Regions from separate parts of the Planococcus antarcticus DSM 14505 genome, predicted to be linked through region 1. Evidence: predicted binding sites of a transcription regulator. Region 1 holds the regulator's gene; each other region holds the start of a gene.

Region 1 (7,860 bases):
ATGATCCGGAAATGCTAGAATACGTAGAAGAAGCCCAAGTCGCGGAACAAGAGAGCAAAGCCTTACCATTCAAAACAAGCGGTGATGCTGCCGGTACAGTGATTAAAAAGGTGGGGATAAGCAACTTAGCTAAAATGAAGTCAGGGATTGAAGATGGCACAATGTCCGCAGAACAAGTGATTCAGGAATTGGAAGAAGATCTAAGTGAAGAAGAAATGCTGGCGCTAAAAGTGATCATGTATAAGGAACTATACAAACAGCAATAACGCCTGGGATATGGTAAACTAATTTACGGAGACAAAGTAAATAGTTTGAAGGAGGCCATTGCATGAAATCATTTCAAGTAGAATTTAATTTTGATCATGGAAATACCATTGTTCATAATGTCCAGGCCGTGGACAAAGAGTCGGCATTGAGTAAAATTCCTTCCAATGGTACTTATGAAATTTCTAATGTGGAGACAGGCCATATTTATCGTATTACAATCAATTTGGTTAAATATATAAAAGTCAGCGAATTGTAGAAGGTTTCTTCTCGGTAAGCTGTGCGGAAGGTGCTGCCAGTGCAGCCCTTTTTTTTGAGCCCATATTTAAAGCAATCAATCTGACGGTGGAGGGATTAGATGAATTTCAAAGGTTCAAGCGCATACGAAGAAAAAGATTTTTTAGCAAACTACCTGCAAAGAAGAAATCGAATTGATAGTCCAAATAACAGCATTGAAAAGCCAGTGATTTTTGAGCTCCTTGGAGCGTTCAAAAAAAAGAAAATACTGGATTTAGGTTGTGGAGATGCCTTGTTTGGGAAAGAGCTTCTGCGGGCTGGTGCAGATTACTACCACGGGGTCGAAGGATCTCTAAAGATGGGAAGTCTGGCAGAACAAAATCTGGAGGGGCTGGATGCGCGCATTACGTTGACCACAATAGAATCATTCGAATATCCGAAAGAAAGCTATGACATTGTCGCTTCGCGCTTGGCGGTCCATTACTTGCCCGACATAGAGCAGTTGTTTAAGAAAATTTACCACACGTTAAAAACCAAAGGAAAGTTCGTCTTTAGTGTCCAGCATCCGCTGACGACTTGTTCTTTTGAAAGTAAAAACTCTGGAGAGAGAAGAAGCAACTGGATAGTTGATGATTATTTTGAAGAAGGGGAACGGCAAGAACCGTGGATTGATAAAATAGTGGTCAAGTATCATAGGACCACCGAAAGCTATTTCACGGCTTTAAGAAAGGCAGGATTCATTGTTACAGATCTCCAAGAAGGAATGCCAAAACAACAGAATTTCGAGGATGATAAAGAATTCACTAGAAGAAAGCGGATTCCAGTAATTTTAGCTTTTAGCTGCAGCAAGCAGTGAACAAACAATTTTGTTTACATAGGGAGAATATAAAAAACACCGGGAAAATTTTCCCGGTGTTTTTTAGTGTATCTGACGGTAAACGCCAACGACTTTTCCGAGAATGGAAACTTGATCCACAATGATTGGATCCATTGACGAATTCTCGGGTTGCAGGCGAAAATAATTTTCTTCGCGGAAGAAACGTTTCACTGTCGCTTCGTCTTCTGTTGTCATTGCTACAACGATATCACCATTATTGGCAGTTTGCTGCTGTTTAACGACTACATAATCGCCGTTTAGAATGCCGGCTTCAATCATACTTTCACCCGCGATTTCTAGCATAAAGATGTGGTCATCTTCTGTGCCGTAGCTTTGAGGAAGAGGGAAGTACTCTTCAACATTTTCAATTGCCGTAATCGGAATACCGGCAGTTACTTTACCAATCAACGGGACATGTAAAACCGGACTTTTATCAATTAATGCTTCATCAGTGCTGATTACTTCAATTGCTCTCGGTTTTGTTGGGTCCCGGCGGATCAGGCCTTTACTTTCAAGTCGTGCCAAGTGCCCATGTACAGTCGAACTGGATGCCAGACCAACTGCCTCACCAATTTCACGAACGGACGGTGGATAGCCTTTTAGGCGAACTTCTTCTTTTATGAACGTTAGGATGTCTTCTTGGCGTTTGGATACTTTTTTCAACAGTTTCACCTCATTTGAGTAATTCTACTAGATTTCTACCAATAGTATACCAACTCGGGCAATGAAATGCAAACATAGGTTCGAATTTTATTGTTGACAAAAACACTTGTTCGCTTTATTATGAGAACATACATTCCGAACACACATTCTCAGGAGGCGATTTAAATGACAATCATCCGACAAAATTCTTACCTAATCTTATTTTTCGTTCTAATTATGGTGTTTACTTTTTATGCAATCCTGTCCCATAATACAATTAGTGCACAAATGAGCCAAGTTGAAATAGAAGAAGGCGATACACTCTGGACTTTAGCAGAATCGTTCAGCGGTACAACTCCTCATCATGAATGGATAGAAGAGATTATGAAAGAAAATAATCTTTCTACACCCCAAATTATTGCAGGGCAATCTCTTAAGATTCCCAGTGACCAATTAAAATTTGCTCCTGATGAGACCACTAAATTTGCAGGTGATGCTGAATGAAGAAAAGTGCATTAATTTATTGCCGTGTCAGCACGACCAAAGATACACAGGAATCATCTCTTGAGAGACAGGAAGAAGAGCTGATAAAGTTTGCATTTGAAAAATCCTATAAAGTAGACGGTATTTTTGTCGATCAACACAGTGGATACGAAATGGACCGTGAAGGGCTGTTGGAGATGTTGAACAGCATCAAGACAGAAAAGATTGATGCAGTATTTATCCAGGATGAAACCCGCTTGGGCAGGGGACATGCCAGGATAGCACTTTTACATGTCATGAAAAAATATGGTGTAGAAGTCTATACTTTATCAGATCGAGGGCCAATTGCACTAAATGATATGGACGACATGGTTCTTGAAATTTTGGCGATTGTGGAAGAATATCAGCGTAAAATACATAATGCTAAAATTAAACGTGGGATGAAACGCGCTGTAGAAAATGGCTATAAACCAGAGAGGAATTTAAAAGGAAAAGGAAATCCTGATGGTCGAGAGCGTTTAGATTTGCCCATTGATCAAATTGTCAGTCTGAAGACCAATGGACTGACTTTCAGCGAAATCGCTGTTACACTCCAGGGCTTTGGTTACCAGGCGAGCAAAGCGACAGTTCATCGACGATATAAAGAGTATGAAAAGCTGATGGAAGACTAAAACGTTGCGAAAACCTGACTTTTTTTGTACCATATGAAAAGAAGAAAGGTGGATGTCTATGTTGTCACCAGATAAATTAAGTCGAATAAATCAACTGTCACGTAAATCGAAAACTTCTGGGTTATCGAAGGAAGAAGCGAAAGAGCAATCTTCTTTGCGCCAGGAATACCTAGAGACTTTCCGTAAAACAATGCGCGGTACAATTGAAAATGTAAAAGTGATTGATCCCAACGGAAACGACGTAACGCCGGAAAAGGTCAAAAATATTCGAGAGAATAAGTATTTGAATTAAATACTTATTCTCTTTTCCATTGTATTCTTTTCTATAGTTGACTAAACTAGAAAGGGATTAAATTTTTGTTTCAGAGAGGATGTTACTATGTCAACCCACGCAGATCAACTTGCAGTGACTACAATTCGTACACTTTCCATCGATGCTATTGAAAAAGCAAATTCTGGTCATCCAGGATTGCCAATGGGCGCAGCTCCAATGGCATATACATTGTGGACTAAACACATGAATCATAACCCGAAAAATCCGGACTGGTTTAATCGCGACCGCTTCGTGTTATCGGCAGGACACGGTTCGATGCTTTTATACAGCCTGTTGCATTTGAGCGGCTATGGCTTGGAAATGGATGAAATCAAAAACTTCCGCCAATGGGATTCAAAAACACCAGGACATCCAGAATATGGCCACACTACAGGCGTTGAAGCAACAACCGGACCTCTTGGTCAAGGAATTGGTATGGCAGTTGGCATGGCCATGGCTGAGCGCCATCTAGCGGCTACATACAATAAAAACGGCTTAAACGTCGTGGATCATAACACTTTCGCATTATGCGGTGATGGAGATTTAATGGAAGGCGTTGCTGGAGAAGCGATTTCTCTTGCTGGCCATTTGAAATTAAATAAATTGGTCGTGCTGTATGACAGCAATGACATTTCATTAGATGGTCCACTCGGTAAAAGTTTCTCTGAAAATATTCAAAAGCGTTTTGAATCATACGGCTGGAACTATTTGCGCGTAGATGACGGCAATGTCTTGGATGATTTGTCTGAAAAAATAGCACAAGCCAAAGACGCATCAGACAAGCCGACATTGATTGAAGTGAAAACGGTGATCGGTTATGGAGCTCCGAACAAATCCGGTAAAGCGGACGTTCACGGCGCACCACTTGGCGAAGATGAAATGAAATTAGTTAAAGAATATTACGAGTGGACTTTTGATAGAGACTTCCATGTGCCTGAAGAAGTGTATGAAACATTCGAACAGGCAACGGAAGAGCTTGGTGCAAAAGCCGAGTCTGAATGGAACGAATTGTATGCACGATACAAATCAGCACACCCAGAGTTGGCTGAGCAATTGCAGATGGCGATCCGCGGCGAACTTCCAGAAAACTTTGATGCTGATTTCCCTACTTATGAAGTTGGTAAAAAGCAGGCAACCCGTTCTTCTTCTGGAGATATGATCAACGCAATCGCGAAAACGGTTCCTTCCTTCTTCGGCGGCAGTGCCGATCTTGCTGGATCCAATAAAACAAACATCAAAGATGCTGGTGACTTTGATGCTGAACATCCTGAAGGCCGCAACATCTGGTTCGGTGTCCGTGAATTTGCGATGGGCACTGCCTTGAATGGCATGGCTCTTCACGGAGGCCTTCATGTCTTCGGCGGAACTTTCTTCGTCTTTAGTGATTATGTACGTCCGGCGATCCGTTTGGCTGCATTGATGGGACTTCCTGTGACTTATGTCTTCACACATGACAGCGTAGCAGTAGGGGAAGATGGCCCAACTCATGAACCTGTCGAACAATTAGCTTCTCTTCGTGCAATGCCAAACTTGAGCGTTGTCCGACCTGCCGATGCCAATGAAACGAAAGCGGCTTGGCGTTTAGCGCTAACAGCTAAAACTACTCCGACTTTATTGGTGCTTTCACGTCAGGACTTGCCGATTTTGGAAAATAGTGCTGAACTTGCTGAAGTGGGTGTGGAAAAAGGTGCATATGTCGTATCACCTGCTAAAAATCCACAGGCGTTATTGCTGGCGACTGGCTCCGAAGTAAGTTTGGCTGTAGAGGCACAGAAACAATTAGCTGAAGAAGGAATTTCAGTATCTGTTGTGTCTATGCCGTCATGGGATCGTTTCGAAAAACAGGATAAGGAATATAAGCAATCTGTTATTCCAAAAACAGTTAAAAAACGTCTGGCTATTGAAGTTGGTACTTCATTCGGTTGGGATCGCTACACTGGTGATGAAGGTGACATTCTGGCAATCGACCGTTTCGGCGCAAGTGCACCGGGCGACCGTATTATGGAAGAGCTCGGTTTCACTGCTGACAATGTAGCAAGTAAAGTGAAAGACTTAATCAACGAAAACTAAATTGTAGAATGGAGGCATTGGATGCCTCCATTTTTTCGCTTTTTAAAGGATAAGGATCAATTACTACTCAATGGAGTTGGGAAAATCCCTACTCTAAGTAAAATTTCTCTCTATTATTTTCCTGCTTATGGTCACAAATCTTTTTTTATAGTATAATCCATTGTGGTGCATTACTTATTTACGCAACACGAAGGAGGTAACAAGAATGGATACATGGATCTGGATCGTAATCGTTATCGTGGCTTTACTCGCAGGTGTTGCACTTGGATTCTTTATCGCACGTCGATATATGATGAAATATTTGCAAGATAACCCACCAATCAATGAAGAAATGCTGCGAATCATGATGATGCAAATGGGACAAAAACCGTCTCAAAAGAAAATCAACCAAATGATGGCTCAAATGAATAAAGCGTCAACTAAACCTGGCAAACCAGCTAAAAAATAAAAGTACTCTGCGGAGTGCTTTTTTTATTTGTCTTTTTTCAGTTATTAAAATTCAAAATAACGGGTATTGTGACAGTAAGATTTCATTTTCAATGCTGTTGTCTATGTGCAGAAAATAGAGGAGGGGATGTATATGGATAAACGTGAAGAGTTGATGTTTTATTTACCGGTTATAGAAGAAGATGGCAAGGAGGCAGGAAAGTTTCATCTGGAAAACGCGAATATGAAAAAAGCGTTTCCAATATCATTGGATAAGATACAAGAATTAGTACAGGATATGACTGATTACAATCTGGATACCATCGAACTTCATGTTACAGGCATTGTGAAAAGTGGACCCATCACCGAATTGTTCATCGGAGTTGAAGGTGAAGCTGGTATGAAGCTGATTCTCAACAAAAAGAAAAATCCATAAGAAAAAGCACTCTGCAGAATGCTTTTTCTTATTTTATCTGAGGCGAAATAGTAGCCTGCTGCGTTGCTGCTTGGGTTGGTGTCAGCAGTCCATAGCTCATTAAGAATGCAGCGACTGTTTCTTCATATTCATCAGGATTCTTATTGAAGGACTGTGCATGTGCGCCTTCTGCAAATAGTTTCAATTCTTTTGGTCCTTGTTTTAAAGCATAAAGTTCCTCGCTCATTTTCGGCAGGACAAAGTCATCATGGACACTGTGGATAAAAAGAACAGGACTTTCAATGTTTTTGATGGTTTCCCTTGGCGATACAGTTGTAATCGAATAGCCATCACGCATTTTCATAAATAACGCAGCGAGCCGAAGGGCCAAGGTGGTGCGAAGAGGTGTGGTGGTTTTCATGACATGAAGAACCTGTTCATAAATATTGGAATAGGCACAATCTGAAATATAGAATTCCGCTGTGTCTTCCATACCACCATAAAGAAGTGTTGTCGCGGCACCCATTGATTCGCCGTGGATACCATAAAATAAATCAGTGCCGACATGCAGTTTTAATGCCTCTACTACAGCTTTTAGATCGAATTTTTCGAAATGACCGAAGCTGGTGGTTTTGCCTCCGGAATCGCCATGGCGCCGATGATCGTAAACGACCGAGTTAAATCCTAGTCGTTCAAACATGCGTGCAAACCTAAAGGAATTGACTTTTGATTCAGTAACACCGTGGCAGATGATAACAAAGCGATTGGTGTCGTGAGGTTCTAAAAAAATGGCTTTGATCGGGTAGCCATTTTGGGATTCAATCCACTGTTCGCTTTTTGGTACACTGACGTACCATACTTCATCGTAGCGTTTTGCGGTGGTTTCCCTTTCCAAAATCAGCTGTTCGTCTTTTTTCTTTACATACATCAGCCGGTTGCTGGCAATAAAGCCTACAGTCGTAGCTGATGCTGTAAGGACACTGGAAATGATAGCGGAAGTCCAAAGCAATCTTTTCTTCATGGCGTAAGCTCCTTAAGCCTGATTTTTGTATAGTGTGTACATGCCAGTAGCCACAGGATTTGTCACGTGAGGTTCAATCTTTTCGATGGCTCGGCAAAGAAGATCCAAATCAATGCCAGTGCGAATATCCATCTGGTGAAGCATATTGGCGACATCTTCTGTTGCAACATTGCCGGTAGCGCCTGGTGCAAACGGACAACCGCCCAAACCGCCTGCAGAAGCATCAAAGCGGGTTACGCCAGCTTGAAGAGCTGCTGTGATGTTAGCTAATGCCATTCGGCGTGTATCATGAAAATGCGCGGTCATCAAAACATCCGGAAATGCTTCTAACAATTGAGTGAACAACTCATAGCTTTCTTTTGGATTCGCCATTCCAATCGTATCAGCAACACTCAATTCATCAACTCCCCAATCCACAAATTGGCGGCAAAGCGCAATTGT
Region 2 (7,860 bases), 260 kb from region 1:
TGAATTAACCCTTCCGCCCCTGTATGGGCCACACCTGTTTCATATCCTTCAAATTTTAATTCCAATTCCAACACACGCGCAATGCTTTTTTCATCTTCGACAATTAAAATGCGTTCTGCCATTGCCATCACCTCTTAATGTTTATAATAGCAGAATTTAGAAGAGCGCAGGCGCCCGTGTAGATTCGACAGCCACAAGTCAGACCAGCAGTGTGGCGTTCTTTGCCACGCAGCTGGGTTGGCTTATGACCCGAGAATCTGGGCGCCGGAGTCTGGACACCGACAAGCGCAGGCGCCTGAAAACAGAAAAAAAGCGACCCGCAGGCCGCTTATCTCAATACAGTCTTAATCCATTTCGCTTTATTTTTATAAGGCGGAAAGACCAGATTTGTCGATAATTTAGTTGATTTCTTCAAAATCGATTTGGCGTGTGTAAAGGTTTCAAAGCTGGATTTGCCATGATAGGAATTGATTCCGGATGTGCCGATCCCGCCAAACGGCAGATAAGTGCTGCCAACGTGGGAAACTGTGTCGTTGATGCAGCCGCCACCGAACGGCAATTGGTCTAGGAAGAACCGAGTTGCACGATCATTTTCTGAGAACAAGTAAGCCGATAAAGGCTTTGGCAACTTACGGATTTGGCGTAGCAGCAGTGGCAGGTCCGTATAGCTGATAACCGGCAAAATCGGTCCGAAAATTTCATCTTCCATCGACGGGTTATCCCACCCGATATTATCCAAAATCACAGGTTCAATGTACAGATCATTACGGTCCATATTGCCACCGTAAATAACCTGATTGGCTTCTTTTTGTACAATTTCCGCTAAGCGGTCAAAATGTTGAAGATTGACAATACGCCCGTAATCCGGACTTTTTTGTGCATCTTTGCCGTAAAAATTTTGTATTGTTTTTGTTAATTTTTTTAGGAATTCTTCTTTGACGGACTCATGTACGCAAATATAGTCAGGCGCAACACAAGTTTGACCTGTATTCATCAATTTTCCCCAAGCAATTCGTTTTGCAGCAAGATCAAGATTCGCTGTCTGGTCCACAATTGCCGGGCTTTTGCCCCCAAGCTCCAACGTAATAGGCGTCAAGCGCTCCGACGCTGCTTTCATGATAACTTTCCCGACATTGACACTGCCCGTAAAGAAAATATAATCAAATGAAGCGTGGATCAAGGCTGTCACTTCTTCACGCTCTCCTTCGACCACTCGAATATAATAGGCAGGAAATGCTTCTTCAATGATAGTGCGGATGACTTTTGCCACATGAGGCGTTGCTTCAGAAGGCTTGACTACCGCACAATTCCCGCCAATAACGGCTCCGATTAATGGCTCCATCACCAGCTGGAACGGGTAGTTGAAAGGCCCGATGATTAATACAGAGCCATACGGTTCACGAATGACAAAGCTTTTAGCGGGTTGAAGATGGATGGGTGTCTTGACTTGTTCAGGCTTCATCCAGTCTTCCAATTTTTTTGCCATGCTGCTGATGCTGTCGAGCACAAAACCGACTTCTGTCGCATAAGCTTCAAATTCGCTTTTGCCTAAATCTTTCTTCAAAGCATCGATTACTTCCGCTTCATGGGATTGGATAACACTTTTCAACCGGTGCAATTGTTCAATCCGAAAATCTGCTGATTTTGTGTCACCTGTATAAAAATAAGTACGCTGTTCTTCTATCATTTGTTCTACGTCGTTTGCTGTAAAATTCACTTTTCAACCTCCTTTGATTTTCTACATTATACCAATTAAGGGCTTGTATAAGCTAAGTTAATGATTTAGATTGTCGACATTCCGCAACGCAGCGGCAATGGTTTTTACGCAGCGGTATGTAAAGGCATTTCTTTGATCAAATCTGGTAAAGATTCAGAACTAAAGCTTACTCAGCTAATAAATGATCGATATAGCGTTGGACTACCAGGCCTTCTTCAAAATTGACCAAAAGAGTTGACTGGTTTTCCATTTCCTCAAAAAGCGATGGGACCTGTTCAAATTCAGTGATCAATTGACGATCTTCGCCTTTTCTTGATTCGTAGAGATTCGACCAATTTTCCAGCGTCATAACCCCTTGCTCCCCGTAAACCTTGAACTGTAAGCATTCTTTCTGGCCGATGCTACTGATACCCGTCAACAAGAATGGAATCTGTTCAGCGGTAAGCCCGTGGGCAATCAGTCCAGTTTCACATTCTTCAGCCTGCTCTGGGTAAGTGATGTGATGGGACGTAAACGATAGCTCACCAAAGAGCCGGTTCATCAATTGGAAATAATGGGGGAAAACTTCACGGACAAAGCCTCCTTGGCTTCTTGAACCGATCCATGGATTTTGCTGCCACAATCTTGGCCAATCCGGAAAGAAGGTTTGCAGTTCGATACGGATCACTTTTCCGATCTGTCCCCCTTTGATGCGTTTCGCCATTTCACGAACTGCCGGCTTATACATTAACGGGAAATGCATGGCCGTTTGGACACGATTATCTTGCACGGCTACTGCCATCATTTCGCCGGCTTCTACATTATGTGCCAATGGTTTTTCACACAGGATATTGATCCCTGCACTGGCCGCAAGTTCAGCGATTTCTGCATGAAAGGCCGGTGGCGTCGCAATGTAAACCCAGTTGACATCTGCATGCAGCACTTCCTCTACTGATTTCGCCATTGGAATTCCGTAAGTTTCGCTGATTTCACTAAGACGTTCTGTCTGTTGATCATAGACCATCTTTATTTCCACATGGCTTTCCTGCTGAATTTGTTTAATGATTCGTTCTCCAACAATTCCTGCTCCAATGATGCCGATTGAAATCACTAAAAATCTCTCCCTTTGTAAAACCTTTTGGCTTTTTTCGCCGTTTGTTTATTAGTGTAACCTGTAAGGGTATAGAATAGTCAAACAATACCATTACACCCTCGAGGAGGAAATCACATGAATGAACAAAAAAATTGGTGGGAGCCTATCTTCACAGGCCAATTAGAAGTCGGCGTCAATAAAGAAAAGCTGGAAAGCACTACTGAGGAATCTTTCTTGTATTACGATGAAGCTGCATCAACAATGGAGTTAGCCCTTTAATTGCTGAAGCTTGCCCGTTTTTGTTGCTTGGGTACATAAAGAGAAACTCCACCTAGTGGGGTTATTCCCTACTGAGTGTTAGTTGATCTAATCGGACTTTAGCGTCTTGTTCAATTTTTCGGATTGAACAAGACGTTTTGTTATGCAAAATTTTAGAGATACCCCCGACAGAGTTCCGCAAACAATCGCCTGATTGCAAGGAAGTTAGTTTGTTCATATAATATGAAAGAGATGAAAGCGGGGATCCCTATGAAACTAAAACTTATACTGCTGTGCCTATTCTTCCTATCAGGCTGCGGTATATCGGATTCGACTGACACATCCGGCACGACCGATCAGATTCCAGTAGAAGTGACACAGGTCATTGACGGCGACACCATTAAAATCATCTACGAAGGCGAAGAAGTGACCGTGCGGTATCTGTTGGTGGATACGCCGGAAACCAATCACCCGCGACTCGGCGAACAGCCCCTTGGCAAGAAAGCTACTGAAGCGAACAAACGGCTGATTGAATCGGGTGATGTGTCGATCGAATTTGATGTCGGAGATCGTTTCGATGATTATGACCGGCTGCTGGCTTATATTTATGTTGATGGCGAAAGCATCCAGGTGCAGATGCTGGAGTCTGGCCTGGCGAGAGTGGCTTATGTCTTCCCTCCAAACACTCGCTACCTCAGCGACTTCGAGCAAGCGGAACAAGTTGCCAAAGAAAATGAAACAGGCGTCTGGCAATACGAAAATTATTCGACTGAACGGGGCTTTGATTCGGAAGCGTACAGACAAAAATCTGCCGGAAATGCCAGCTCTTCCAACGAAGAGCAAGCGAACGGCGACTGTGACATTAAAGGCAATATCAATCGCAGCGGCAATAAAATCTATCACCTGCCAAGCGATTCTTCTTACGAACAAACCAATCCCGAAGAATGGTTTTGTTCGGAACAGAAAGCAAAGGATGCTGGCTTTAGAGGTGTGGGGCAGTAGGATGGTTAGCTCCACGAAGCAGTGTGGATTGCCAACACGCTACTAGTCGAATGACCCCAAATACGGGCAATTTTTTCTTCCTCGATAACTATTGACTTTTTCTGTGGACAAGCTATACTTATATTTGTCCTGGAAATTGAGATTCCTTAGCTCAGCTGGGAGAGCGCTACCTTGACAGGGTAGAGGTCGCTGGTTCGAGCCCAGTAGGAATCATATCTAAAGAAACTCATTAAACCATTGGTATATCAATGTTTTAAAGAATTAGAGGTCTTGAAGCTATTATGCTTTGGGCCTCTTTTTTGTTGTGCTTTTTTCGTCAAGATGCTAAGATATGATCGATTTTCAAACTGGTAAAAAACATTTTTATTCAATAACCTGTTTTGCGTGGTCTGCTTTTACAGTAGCAAATTGCTTAGAAATGGGGGCCTAGGTTTAAACTCCCTTCCGTTTTCTAAAAACTCATTCCAAATGCATTCTTACAATTCATGATGATGTACCACAAAAATTTCCTTCGATTTATGAGAGTAACCGCGCGCCCTTCAACGATTGCGCATTTTTTTCGGAGGCGCTGCCAGTTTTTCAATCAACCATGACAATCGCAACAACTTCATCAATTCGTAACCTATACTTTTTTTCTGACTCCACGCAAATCAACATCCGACTTCTTACATCGATGCCCTCAATCGTTCCCCTGCGCTCATGGATTATGCCTTCCTTCCAACTTTGAATAACAACTTCGCATTGGCGCTTCAGCGCAATGTCCATCTCCTCCTGGAGCAACTGCAAATCGTCTTCAGTTAAATCTGGCTTCGGCACTTGTTCATCTTTCGCGTACCATTCCCGAATCATCTCGACGTGCTCTGGCAGCATTAATGCTGTCCACTTAATTCGTCCGCGGTCTTTGATGTCACCTACTGTTTTGAAGTATTTATTGCGTTTCATCGGACCACTCCCTTATTCTTTATTGTGTCCGCCAATCAATTTCGTTCGTGCAATGGCGGTGCCTGCCCGTGTACCTGATACGCCCCGGTAGATTGCCGAATAACCGTACCTTTTTCGGATCGTGTCCATCGCTTCTCCTAGGCTTCTGTTTTCGAACTTCCTTTCATCAAAAAGGCTTAACTGCATCGATGATTCCTCTTCCAGGTTGCTGATGGCCAGTGAAATTTGCCGCACCGGTTTATGCTGGAAATGCTCACGAAAAATTTCCAGACAGACCTGGTACATCTTTAACGTGTCGTTTGTGGCTTCATCAATGGACCGCGAGCGGGAAAATCCACCGCCAAAAGCCGTCTTGCTGTAGATGATGCTCAAGTGGATGGTCCGCCCTGCACGCCGGGCTTGGCGCGTCCGCATCGCAACATCTTCGCACATTTCCAGGATGATGGTCATGATGTCTTTTTCTTGTATATAATCCCGGTATAGAATCTGCCCCTTCCCGTAACTGACCTGCCCCTCAATCAAGGGAGAACCCATATCCGACAAATCGATGCCATTAGCATGCTGGTGCAGTTGGTTGCCTAAAATGCCAAACTGATTTTCAAGGATGGAAACATCTGCACAGGCCAAATCGCCGACAGAATAAATCCCCATGTTATTCAAAGTCTTTTCTGTCCGGGAGCCGATACCCCACACTCTGCTTAAAGGCCTCACAAGCCACAATTTCATTGCCACATCGGCATAAGACCAATAGGCAAATCCCGTTCTTTTCGCTTCCAAATCTAATGCTAGTTTCGCCAGTAGCATGTTCGGTCCTCCACCAACTGAAGAAGGCAATTTAAAACAATCCAATATCTCTTGCTGAATACGGCGCATAGTGAATGTTGGTGGCCCCCATAGCTTTTCAGTTCCTGTAAGTTCGATAAAACTTTCATCCACACTATAAATATGGAGCGATTCTTTCGGCACATAGGCTCCTAACAACTCAGTGATAGCCATGGACTTCTGTAAATAAAGCTTCATTTTCGGTTCAATTAACACAATATCCTTATGGTTTGGAATTTCAAAAAGCCGTGTACCGGTTTTTACACCAAACCTTTTTTTCATCATCGGCGAAGCAGCTAAGACCACACTTCCTTTCCGTTCCTGATTGCCGACAACCGCAAGACAAACTTCCAGTGGATCCAATCCCAGTTCGACTGCAGAAACGCTGGCATAAAAGCCGCGCATGTCGATGCAAAATATATATCGTTCTGGTAATTCAAGAACTTTCATAATTACCACCTCTCAAAATGGAACGTATGTTCTTATTCTATACCACGAATATGCTGACGGCAATCCTTTTCGAGAAAATATAAAAATTTATCCTTTGATTCAGCAAGTCTGAATCAAGTTAAAAGTCATTTCCAAAAAAATCTTTATGGCTTTTCTACCTAATTTATCTGTCCGCAATTCAAAGAAGAGTTGATTTCTCTCTCAAAACGTCAAACTTTCTAACAACTTTACATTTAGCCATTAACCATATATGATTCAATTAATAAGAAGTTCGACATCCATAGTTCTTATGATTTCTTGAAATCAGTAGGAATCATTGGGTGCCAAACCCACTGCAAGCTTTAGGAACAAAGTTTGCTTTGAAAAAGTCATCGCCTTCGGGTGATGGCTTTTTTCGTTCTTCGATAAACTAAAATTACAAAACAATAAAAAAACCGGCCGGGCATCAGCCCAACCGGTTTTGTCTTTCATTAAGCTTCTGCTGTTTTAGCAGGTTTCTTATCGCGTGCCATCCATTGGATTCCGAACAGGATCACGAACAAAATTGAACCAATCGTATCAGACAAACCTTCTGGATAAATCAAAGCCAATCCGGTTGCAAATGTAATGATGCGCTCAAACCAGTTGAGCTGCCGGTACCAATAACCGATAAGCCCTGCTCCGATGGCAATCATACCCGTCAAAGCAGTGATCAATACCCAGATCAATTCAGGCCAGGTCGTATCGATCATCAGGAGCGATGGAGACAGAACGAACATATACGGAATGATAAACGCCGCTGCTGCTAATTTGGCTGCAGTGAAACCAGTCCGTATCGGCTCCCCACCTGAGATGCCTGATGCGGCAAATGCTGCAAGCGCAACAGGTGGTGTAATATCTGCGATAATCCCAAAGTAGAAAACGAATAAATGGGCAGATAAAGCGACCACAAGCGGCACAGCTGCTCCAACTGGCTCATCTAGCATCAACAGCGTGATAATAGCTGGTGCTGCTATCGTAGACGTGATGACATAGTTAGCAGTTGTTGGAGATCCCATACCAAGGACAATTGCCGCTAGCATCGTGAAGAAAAGAGTCAACAGGATATTTCCTCCTGAAGCTGAAACCAGTCCATTCGCTAAACTCAATCCGAGTCCAGTCTTTACGACTACGCCGACAATAATACCGGCTGCTGCTGTTGCAGCTGCAACAGCCAAAGCCGTTCGCGCACCGTCGACCAGCGCTAAAATGACGTCTTTGAAATTCAAGCGTGTTTCTTTATTGAAAGCACTGACGAAAATCGTCAAAAGAATTCCGTAAAGTGCCGCCTGCATAGTCGGAATGCCGATCAGCAAGAATACGATGATTGCGACAATTGGCAGCAGAAGATAAATCTTTTTCAATACTTCTTTGCGATCCGGCATCTCTTCCGGAGAAAGACCTTTTAGGCCGATCCGTTTCGCTTCGAAATGAGTCATGATCCAAACACCTGTGAAATACAAAAGAGCCGGTATTGTGGCAGCTTTGGCAATTTCCCAGTAAGTCACTCCCCCGATAAATTCCACCATCAGGAAGGCTGCAGCACCCATGATCGGCGGCATTAACTGTCCACCTGTTG
Region 3 (7,860 bases), 1.3 Mb from region 1:
ATGTCATGAATGGTTTGATGGCGTTCCCGAACTTGATCGGACTTCTTGGTCTATCTGGCGTCATTGTCTACGAGACAAAACGTATCATTGCCAAAATCAAAGAAGAAAAAGAAGCCGAACGAGCTGGAAATTGACATTACATTTGAATAATGAAATGATAAAGCATACCCATCCGAAAGGCAGGAACTTATCATGGACTTATCAAAACCTTCTACAGAAAACGTCAGTTATATGATTGAAGAAATAAAAGCGAAATTGCGCATGGTCAATGTTGATGCAATGAAAGCTGAACATTTCAACGCTTCACAATACGAAGATTTGCATGAACTTTATGAAATGGTCTCCACTCGGGACAAGTTCAGTACGAGTGAAATGCAAGCCATTGCCACAGAACTTGGTTCATTACGGAAATAAGACAGTCAAAATCCCCTGAAGGGTAACCTTTCAGGGGATTTTGATTTTGTAGCATTAAAAGTTCATCTTATGCCTGTCGGAGCAAAGCGGTCGTTTCAGCTTTTCTTTGTCCAGCTTCAGAAGCCAGGTTCTCGGGTCATAAGTCATCCCGGCTGTGCGGCTGGAAACACGCCGCTTCGCCAGTCTGTCTTATGCCTGTCGAACCTTAACGGCTTCCTCAGCTTTTCTTTGTCTAGCTTCAACGACCTGCCCCTCGGGTCATAAGCTGTCCTTCCTGTGCGGCAAAGTTCGCCGCTTCGGAAGTTCATCTTATGCCTGTCGGAGCAAAGCGGTCGTTTCAGCTTTTCTTTTCATAATGCACGACGTACCAGCCGCCTTCTTTTATGACGGTTTGGATGCTGAGTAGTTCGAGTCCTGCTTGTTCTCCCCACTCGGCTAATTCTTCACGCTCAGGCAAACGGTATAAGTTATCGAATGACGAGAAAAAGCTATTAAAGACATTAGCGAAAGGTGGGCTATCACTGCCTCCAGCAATGGGTGTGATTACGGATAACATTCCCTTTTCTTTCACCCAGCTAGCCAGTTCATTAAATAGTTCTTGGCGTTTTTCGAGGTCGATATAGTGGATAACGTTATTCATCATGACCATATCCTGCGGCTCGGCAGGTTTGTATTGCCAAAGATCAGCGTTTTCAATGGAGATATTCTGATTTTCTTTTGTCAGTTTTTTCGCGACTTCTGTTACGGAAGGGCTGATTTCGATTCCAGTGAAATGTGTATTTGGAAAACGTTCCGCTAATTTTTTAATATAACCCCCTTCACCACAGCCAATATCTAACACTGTATCAGCTGCTGTTTCTTTCAGACGCCTTGTTATTTTTGGCAAAGCCAATACTTCTAGCAATCGACTTGTTTCCGCCACAGTTGGTGCATGCTTTTCTTCATCGTAATGCAAACGTTCTTGTTTACGCATCATATCGGGATAACTCAAAAGCGTTGGAATATGTAATTCCATCATTTCTTTCAGCAGAACGCCTGAGGAATTATTGCCTTTGGGTTTTGGTAGTTTCCAAGCATTCCACGTTTTGTAGCGTTTTCTTCCTGATTCTTTCAAATGCCCGATTGATACCCCCACGCTCACCCATTGATTCAGCAAGTCTTCGTCCAATTGCAGTGCATCCGCTACATCGTGTTTAGTTACCGGACGTTCAAAGGCTTTAAACAAATCTAGTTCATAGCCCACATACGCATGCCAGCTGTATAAAAATGGTTCGTTACGCTTCATATACATTCTTGCTTTAAACATCTTCATAACATCAATCATTTGAGTCCCTCCGTTTTCCATGGATAATCGTCTTCCGGTGTATAATACTTCATTTCTTTCGTATCCTCTGTCAAATTTTTCATACGGACTGGCATAATTCCTCCTTGAATAAAGCGATCACGGAAATTTTCTTTCCACATGCCAAGCCCTGAAACATTCAGCATCTGTTTAAAATGAAGAATCGGATCCTCCTCCATGCGATCAAATGTCCGCTGTCGTATATAGCTCACCGGTTTGAATGGAAACGAATAAGCAAGTGCTGCTAAATGGCTCAGCTGAATAACATGCTCTGCACGTTTGTAGCGGACAGTTTCATACCATTTTAAATTACCTTGATCCATTTTGCTTTCTTCGAATATATCTGCTGTCAGTTCACCAAGAATATCGGCATCCTGAATTGCCATATTCATGCCCTCCCCTGCCATCGGGTGGACAGCATGGCTGGCGTCACCAATAATAGCCTTGTTGCCTTTCACGTAAGAATTAGCATGGTACATGACGGGAATCATCAATTGGATTTTTTTCCAATCGGTAAGTTGTTGGACATATCCATCTACCGCAGGAGCCAAATCTGTATATAGTTTGTGAAAGTGACGAATTGGCTTTTCTTTTAATAGCTTGTAATCTCCTGGTGGAATTAAATATACACTACGAACTTGGTTATCCGGTAATGGGAAAAGTCCTAAAAAGCGGTTATATGTAGAAATAATTTTACCATCAGTAAAATCTTCGGCTCGCGGGAAAGTGACCGTTAAAAAATGATGGTTGTACGTAGTTTGTTTTACTTCAATTTCCATCGCTTTACGTGTGACGGAAGAACGGCCTTCAGCTCCAAAGAAAAATTTGGCTTCTACTTCGAATTTCTCTGTACCTTTTTGAAGTAACGCTGTGTTTTCTCCATATCCTTTGCAGGCAGTGCCTTTTAAATAGTGAAAATTTCCAAACTCACATGCTGCATTTAAAATGACTGACTTCAACTCTTCATGATGCATCATATAAGCAGCATTATACTTTCCTGGCAACACACTATAATCCATGAAAGCTTGATCTTTTACTTGCAGGGAGCTTGAAAGTTCAAGCATATCTAACACTTTAATCTCGTTAGAACGATCACTTATCTGCTTGTATAATCCGAGGCTATCGAATACCTGCATGCTTTTTGGCTGAAGGAGCTCCCCCTTATAGGTAGGTGCCTTGACAGCCATCCGTTCGGCGAGGACTACATCGATGCCGCGCTTTACCAATTTCAATGCCAGCGTCAATCCACCGATCCCACCCCCGCCAATGAATACGTCAGTTTTCATCTGCGTCATCCCCTTCTTTCTCCTTACCCTATCTTTAGGACACTGAAAACCCTTTAAACCTTTCCTACAAAAAAAGAAGCCCACAAATGGACTTCTCTTCACAATTCATTCTTAAAGTTGGTTATATGCTACAGCGAGCTCTGCTCCTACTTTCGCATTATGCTTGACCAATTCAATATTAGCGACCAAACTTTTTCCTTCAGTCAATTCCTTAACTTTCCCTAGAAGGAATGGCGTAACTTCTTTGCCAGAAATGCCGTTTTCATTCGCTTCAGCCATAGCCAGGGCAATGATACCGTTGATGAATGACTCTTCCAAGGCATGTTCTGCAGGAATTGGATTGGCGATAACTACTCCACCTTTTATTCCTAAATCCCATTTTGCTTTCAGGACTTGCGCGAGCTCTACTGCATTGTCGCTGCGGAAAGTTAGATCGAAACCACTCGAGCGTGTATAGAATGCAGGCATATCATCTGTTTGGAATCCAATGACCGGTACCCCTTTTGTTTCTAGGTATTCCAATGTCAACCCGATATCCAGAATAGATTTTGCACCCGCGCAAACGACAGCAACTCCAGTATTCGATAACTCTTCCAGATCTGCTGAGATATCCATTGTCGTCTCAGCCCCTCTGTGTACCCCGCCGATGCCACCTGTAGCGAAAATACGGATGCCTGCAAGTTCTGCACAAATCATCGTTGCTGCGACAGTTGTAGCTCCGATTTTTTTTGTGGCGATTAATTGACCAATATCTCTTCTTGAAACTTTAGCAACTCCAGGCGTATTGCCGAGCAATTCCAGCTCTTCTTTAGACAAACCAATTTTAATCTTGCCGTCCATAATTGCAATGGTTGCAGGAACTGCTCCATTATCACGGATGATTTGCTCGACCATACGAGCCGTTTCGACATTCTGCGGATAAGGCATACCGTGTGAGATGATCGTCGATTCAAGTGCCACAATCGGTTTTTTGCCCTCTAGTGCTTGTTGTACTTCAGTTGAATAAGAAATTATTGATGTCATTGTAATTCCTCCAGTTCTTTTTGTAGTTGTACCGATGTTAGTTCATGACGAACAGTCGCTTTGCTTTCCAATGTTTTGGCTGCATTGACCATACCTGTATGAATAACAGTTTCAAACCCTTGATCATTCATCACACTATGGATAATGGCACTGGAAAATGCATCTCCAGCTCCCGTTACATCAGCGACTTGATGGACTTGCATCGAATGGTAATGGCGGATGCCAATGGAATTCCCCGCTATCGCTCCATCTTTCCCTCCTGTGACGACCACCGCTGCCGCTCCCATATCCAGAAGCTGTTGAACGGCCAGATGCCAGTCATCTTTTGAATCAATCGGCATCTGCAGATACTTACTTGCTTCGTCCCGATTCAGGATCAACCAGCTGATACCTGTCAAATCATTGCTCAGACGATCCATTTTTGGAGCAGATACCGGAATAACAGCTAGCGGGATTTTATTGGTAAAAGCCAACTGCCGAACATATTCTACGGTTTCGAGCGGACAATTTAGATCGATTACGAGAAAAGCAGCTGACAACAAAGTACTGTCATTTTTAGAGATAAGCTCCGGCGTCAAGAAATCGTAGATCTTCATATCAGCCATTGCCAGCAGCATTTCGCCATCCGGCTCCAAGATCGCCGTATACGTTCCTGTCGAAAGCCCGTCAATGGCTTTTGTTAATTCAGTTGACATGAACAGGCTTGAAGCTGACTCGATCACATTCCATTCCGGATCATTGCCGACAATAGACAAGAGTTTGACTGAGTGGCCAAGCCGTCCCAGATTCTCGGCAACATTTCTTGCCACACCACCGACACTGCCGGTAACTGATGACGGATTTGAGGTCCCCATCTGCGCCGGCTGATCGATCAAGAATTTTCTATCCACATTGGCGCCACCGATACAAATAATTGTTTTTTCTTCTGGCAATACGTACGCGCGTCCCAGAATCTTGCCTTGGCGCATCAGATTCGAAATAAAGTTAGCCAGCGATGGCCTAGACATATTCAAACGTTCCGCCATTTCCTGTTGAGACAAGTACGGATTTCGCCGAATCAATTCCAGTATTTCTACTTCTTTCTGATTCATTTTACCACCCCCGCCCAAACATTTGTTTAAATCATAAACTTTTATAATAAAAAAAGCAAGAAAAATAATGTTTCGAATATCGTTACAAATCATTGCAGGCTGTGACTGAAAATTGCTACTATAGAAGAGATGAGAGGAGAGATTTATTTGACATCTTTTAATGAAAAATTGTCCCGCTATGCTGAACTAGCTGTAAAAGTGGGAGTAAATATCCAACCTGGTCAACAACTCTACATTGCTGCGGCCATCGACTTGGCTCCGTTGGTTCGTTTGATTACACAGAAGGCATACGAAACAGGCGCTAAGCAGGTTTACGTCGATTGGAATGACGATGCGGTTTCGCGTCTACGCTTTGAATTGGCCCCAGAAGATTCATTTTCGGAATATCCTGCCTGGAAAGTACAGGAACGTGAGCAATTAGCTGAACAAGGCGCTGCTTTTATCAGCGTAGTATCCCAAAGTCCAGATCTTTTGGCAGGCATCGACTCAAAGCGAATTGCTGCTTCACAAAAAGCAACTGGACAAGCGTTGAGCAAATACCGTCAGTACGTCCAATCAGACAAAATCAGCTGGACTGTCATTGCAGCACCTTCCCAAAAATGGGCAGCTAAAGTCTTTCCAGATGTACCGGCAGGGCAACAAATCGACACGTTGTGGGATGCAATTTTCAAAGCAGTACGTGCAGATTTGGATCAGCCAATCGAGGCATGGAGTGAACATGACCGCCTGCTGCACACCAAGGTCGATTACTTGAATGACAAGAAATACGCAAAACTTCATTACACATCACCTAAAACAGATTTGGAAGTCGCTCTTCCAGAAGGACATCTTTGGTGTGGAGCTGGATCGATCAATGAAAAAGGCGATCCTTTCATGGCGAATATGCCGACTGAAGAAGTTTTTACAGTGCCGCATAAAACAGGTGTAAACGGCTATGTATCCAGCACGAAACCATTGAGCTATGGCGGCAACATTATCGATGACTTTAAAGTGACGTTTGAGGATGGAAAAATTGTTGATGTAACAGCTGCACAAGGCGAAGACGTCTTGAAGCAGTTAGTTGCTACAGACGAAGGTTCTCATTTCCTTGGTGAAGTGGCATTGGTTCCTCATCAGTCACCGATTTCTGATTCGAATATTTTGTTCTACAACACCTTGTTTGATGAAAATGCATCAAACCATTTCGCTATCGGAAGTGCTTACGCATTCTGCCTCGAAGGTGGGAAAACGATGTCGCAAGAAGAGTTGTTAAAATCCGGCTTGAACCAAAGCATTACCCATGTCGATTTCATGGTTGGCTCTTCAGAAATGGACATCGACGGCGTATTGGAAGACGGCTCGCGTGAACCGGTTTTCCGCGCTGGCAACTGGGCATTCTAAGTATCGATAATTCGACACTTATTTTTTCCTGCAAAATCAGGTATACTAAATATTGATAATTACAGGTAAGAAAGGAGTTATCATTATGATTTATGGCATTACTGTCACACTCGGCTTTATGGTCGTAATTTTCATGTTTTTCTTTACGCTTCTTCATTTTCTTGGGAAAGAGCTCCATTCGCACGATGCAGAGCATGTAGACCCTATCCCTGAAAAAAAATACTAAGCGACAAAAACCGGCTTCTTCATTGGAGCCGGTTTTTATGTTCTTTGCTGCGCAATATATTGTATAATTTGAACTCAAAAGTTAGTTTTTCCGCTAAGAAACGTGAGTTAGGCGAGGAAATCTTTCCAGGCGGATGCTTTGGTCCCACAGGATGTGGATCATGCAACTGGTGCGACAATCGCGTTACCAGTTGCAGCTAAGCCTCTTCGTCGCAAGCTCCTGAGGGGCTTCCTGAATGTAGCTTTACTGCACCAGCAGCAAAGTCATTGAACGAAGAGTTCGGGCAATGGCTTTGCGACGCAGCCAGCACAGCAATTCTAAGGTACGAGATTTTAGGCGAAAATTTGTGGAATACGTATAGCCGAATCAATGTTAGCGTAGATTTTGAGTTTAATTTGTATGGAAACGAAAGTATTTTTCTTTTCGGCTACGCTTTAGGTTCCTTCGACACTTTCACTTACTCCTCTATAATGGTAAAATTCTTACTAGTCAGCGTCTTTATTCATAGGAGGAATTCATGTATGTTTTCTGCAATAGATATCGGTATCGATCTAGGAACCGCAAATATATTGGTTTATACAAAAGCGAAAGGCATTATCATAAATGAACCTTCCGTGGTTGCACTGGATGCGAAAACACGGACTGTTCTGGCCATTGGCGATGAAGCAAAAGCCATGCTCGGCAAAGCTCCTGATTCCATTCTGGTCATCCGTCCCTTGAAAGACGGTGTCATTGCAGATTTTGATGTCACTAGAGATCTCTTGAAAATCATCATGCAAAGAGCGGCCAAGCAACTCGGCAGCGCTTTTCGGAAACCCAATGTCATGGTTTGTACGCCTTCTGGAGCTACGACAGTCGAACGTCGCGCTATTCACGATGCAGTAAAGCAAAGCGGTGCTAAGACCGTCCACTTGATTGAAGAAACCGTAGCGGCCGCTATAGGCGCAGATTTGCCCATCAGTGAACCGGTCGCAAGCGTTATCGTGGATATTGGTGGTGGTACTACAGAAGTCGGCATCATCTCCTTTGGCGGAGTGGTTTCTTCTAACACGGTCAAAGTGGCCGGCGACCGCATGGACGAAGACATCATCCACTACG

Evidence for each region. The regulator LexA, encoded in region 1, represses DNA repair genes until DNA is damaged. The targets are predictions, from matches to a motif close to CGAACATATGTTCG.
Region 2: BBH88_RS12825 (Y-family DNA polymerase) is a predicted target of LexA. The motif match lies at 6,283-6,296, and genes of this name have one in related genera.
Region 3: BBH88_RS05130 (carbohydrate kinase) is a predicted target of LexA. The motif match lies at 5,172-5,185, and genes of this name have one in related genera.

The regions. Positions count from the first base shown of each region.
Region 1 covers NZ_CP016534.2:2,298,474-2,306,333, reverse strand. The annotation lists gene BBH88_RS11600 (hypothetical protein) at 1-266, shown strand, start outside; gene BBH88_RS11595 (hypothetical protein) at 329-523, shown strand; gene BBH88_RS11590 (class I SAM-dependent DNA methyltransferase) at 623-1,357, shown strand; gene lexA (transcriptional repressor LexA) at 1,421-2,041, opposite strand; gene yneA (cell division suppressor protein YneA) at 2,207-2,524, shown strand; gene BBH88_RS11575 (YneB family resolvase-like protein) at 2,521-3,174, shown strand; gene BBH88_RS11570 (DUF896 domain-containing protein) at 3,233-3,466, shown strand; gene tkt (transketolase) at 3,554-5,557, shown strand; gene BBH88_RS11560 (YneF family protein) at 5,763-6,005, shown strand; gene BBH88_RS11555 (hypothetical protein) at 6,138-6,419, shown strand; gene BBH88_RS11550 (alpha/beta hydrolase) at 6,448-7,419, opposite strand; gene BBH88_RS11545 (hydroxymethylglutaryl-CoA lyase) at 7,432-7,860, opposite strand, start outside.
Region 2 covers NZ_CP016534.2:2,557,329-2,565,188, forward strand. The annotation lists gene BBH88_RS12795 (response regulator transcription factor) at 1-122, opposite strand, end outside; gene BBH88_RS12800 (aldehyde dehydrogenase) at 329-1,717, opposite strand; gene BBH88_RS12805 (Gfo/Idh/MocA family protein) at 1,884-2,807, opposite strand; gene BBH88_RS19420 (hypothetical protein) at 2,925-3,068, shown strand; gene BBH88_RS12810 (thermonuclease family protein) at 3,318-4,049, shown strand; tRNA gene BBH88_RS12815 (tRNA-Val) at 4,190-4,262, shown strand; gene BBH88_RS12820 (YolD-like family protein) at 4,629-4,991, opposite strand; gene BBH88_RS12825 (Y-family DNA polymerase) at 5,004-6,263, opposite strand; gene BBH88_RS12830 (TRAP transporter permease) at 6,734-7,860, opposite strand, start outside.
Region 3 covers NZ_CP016534.2:1,043,389-1,051,248, reverse strand. The annotation lists gene BBH88_RS05155 (alanine/glycine:cation symporter family protein) at 1-134, shown strand, start outside; gene BBH88_RS05150 (DUF1128 domain-containing protein) at 193-414, shown strand; gene BBH88_RS05145 (class I SAM-dependent methyltransferase) at 752-1,738, opposite strand; gene BBH88_RS05140 (FAD-dependent oxidoreductase) at 1,735-3,042, opposite strand; gene BBH88_RS05135 (pseudouridine-5'-phosphate glycosidase) at 3,154-4,065, opposite strand; gene BBH88_RS05130 (carbohydrate kinase) at 4,062-5,156, opposite strand; gene BBH88_RS05125 (aminopeptidase) at 5,304-6,536, shown strand; gene BBH88_RS19375 (hypothetical protein) at 6,622-6,762, shown strand; gene mreBH (rod-share determining protein MreBH) at 7,284-7,860, shown strand, end outside.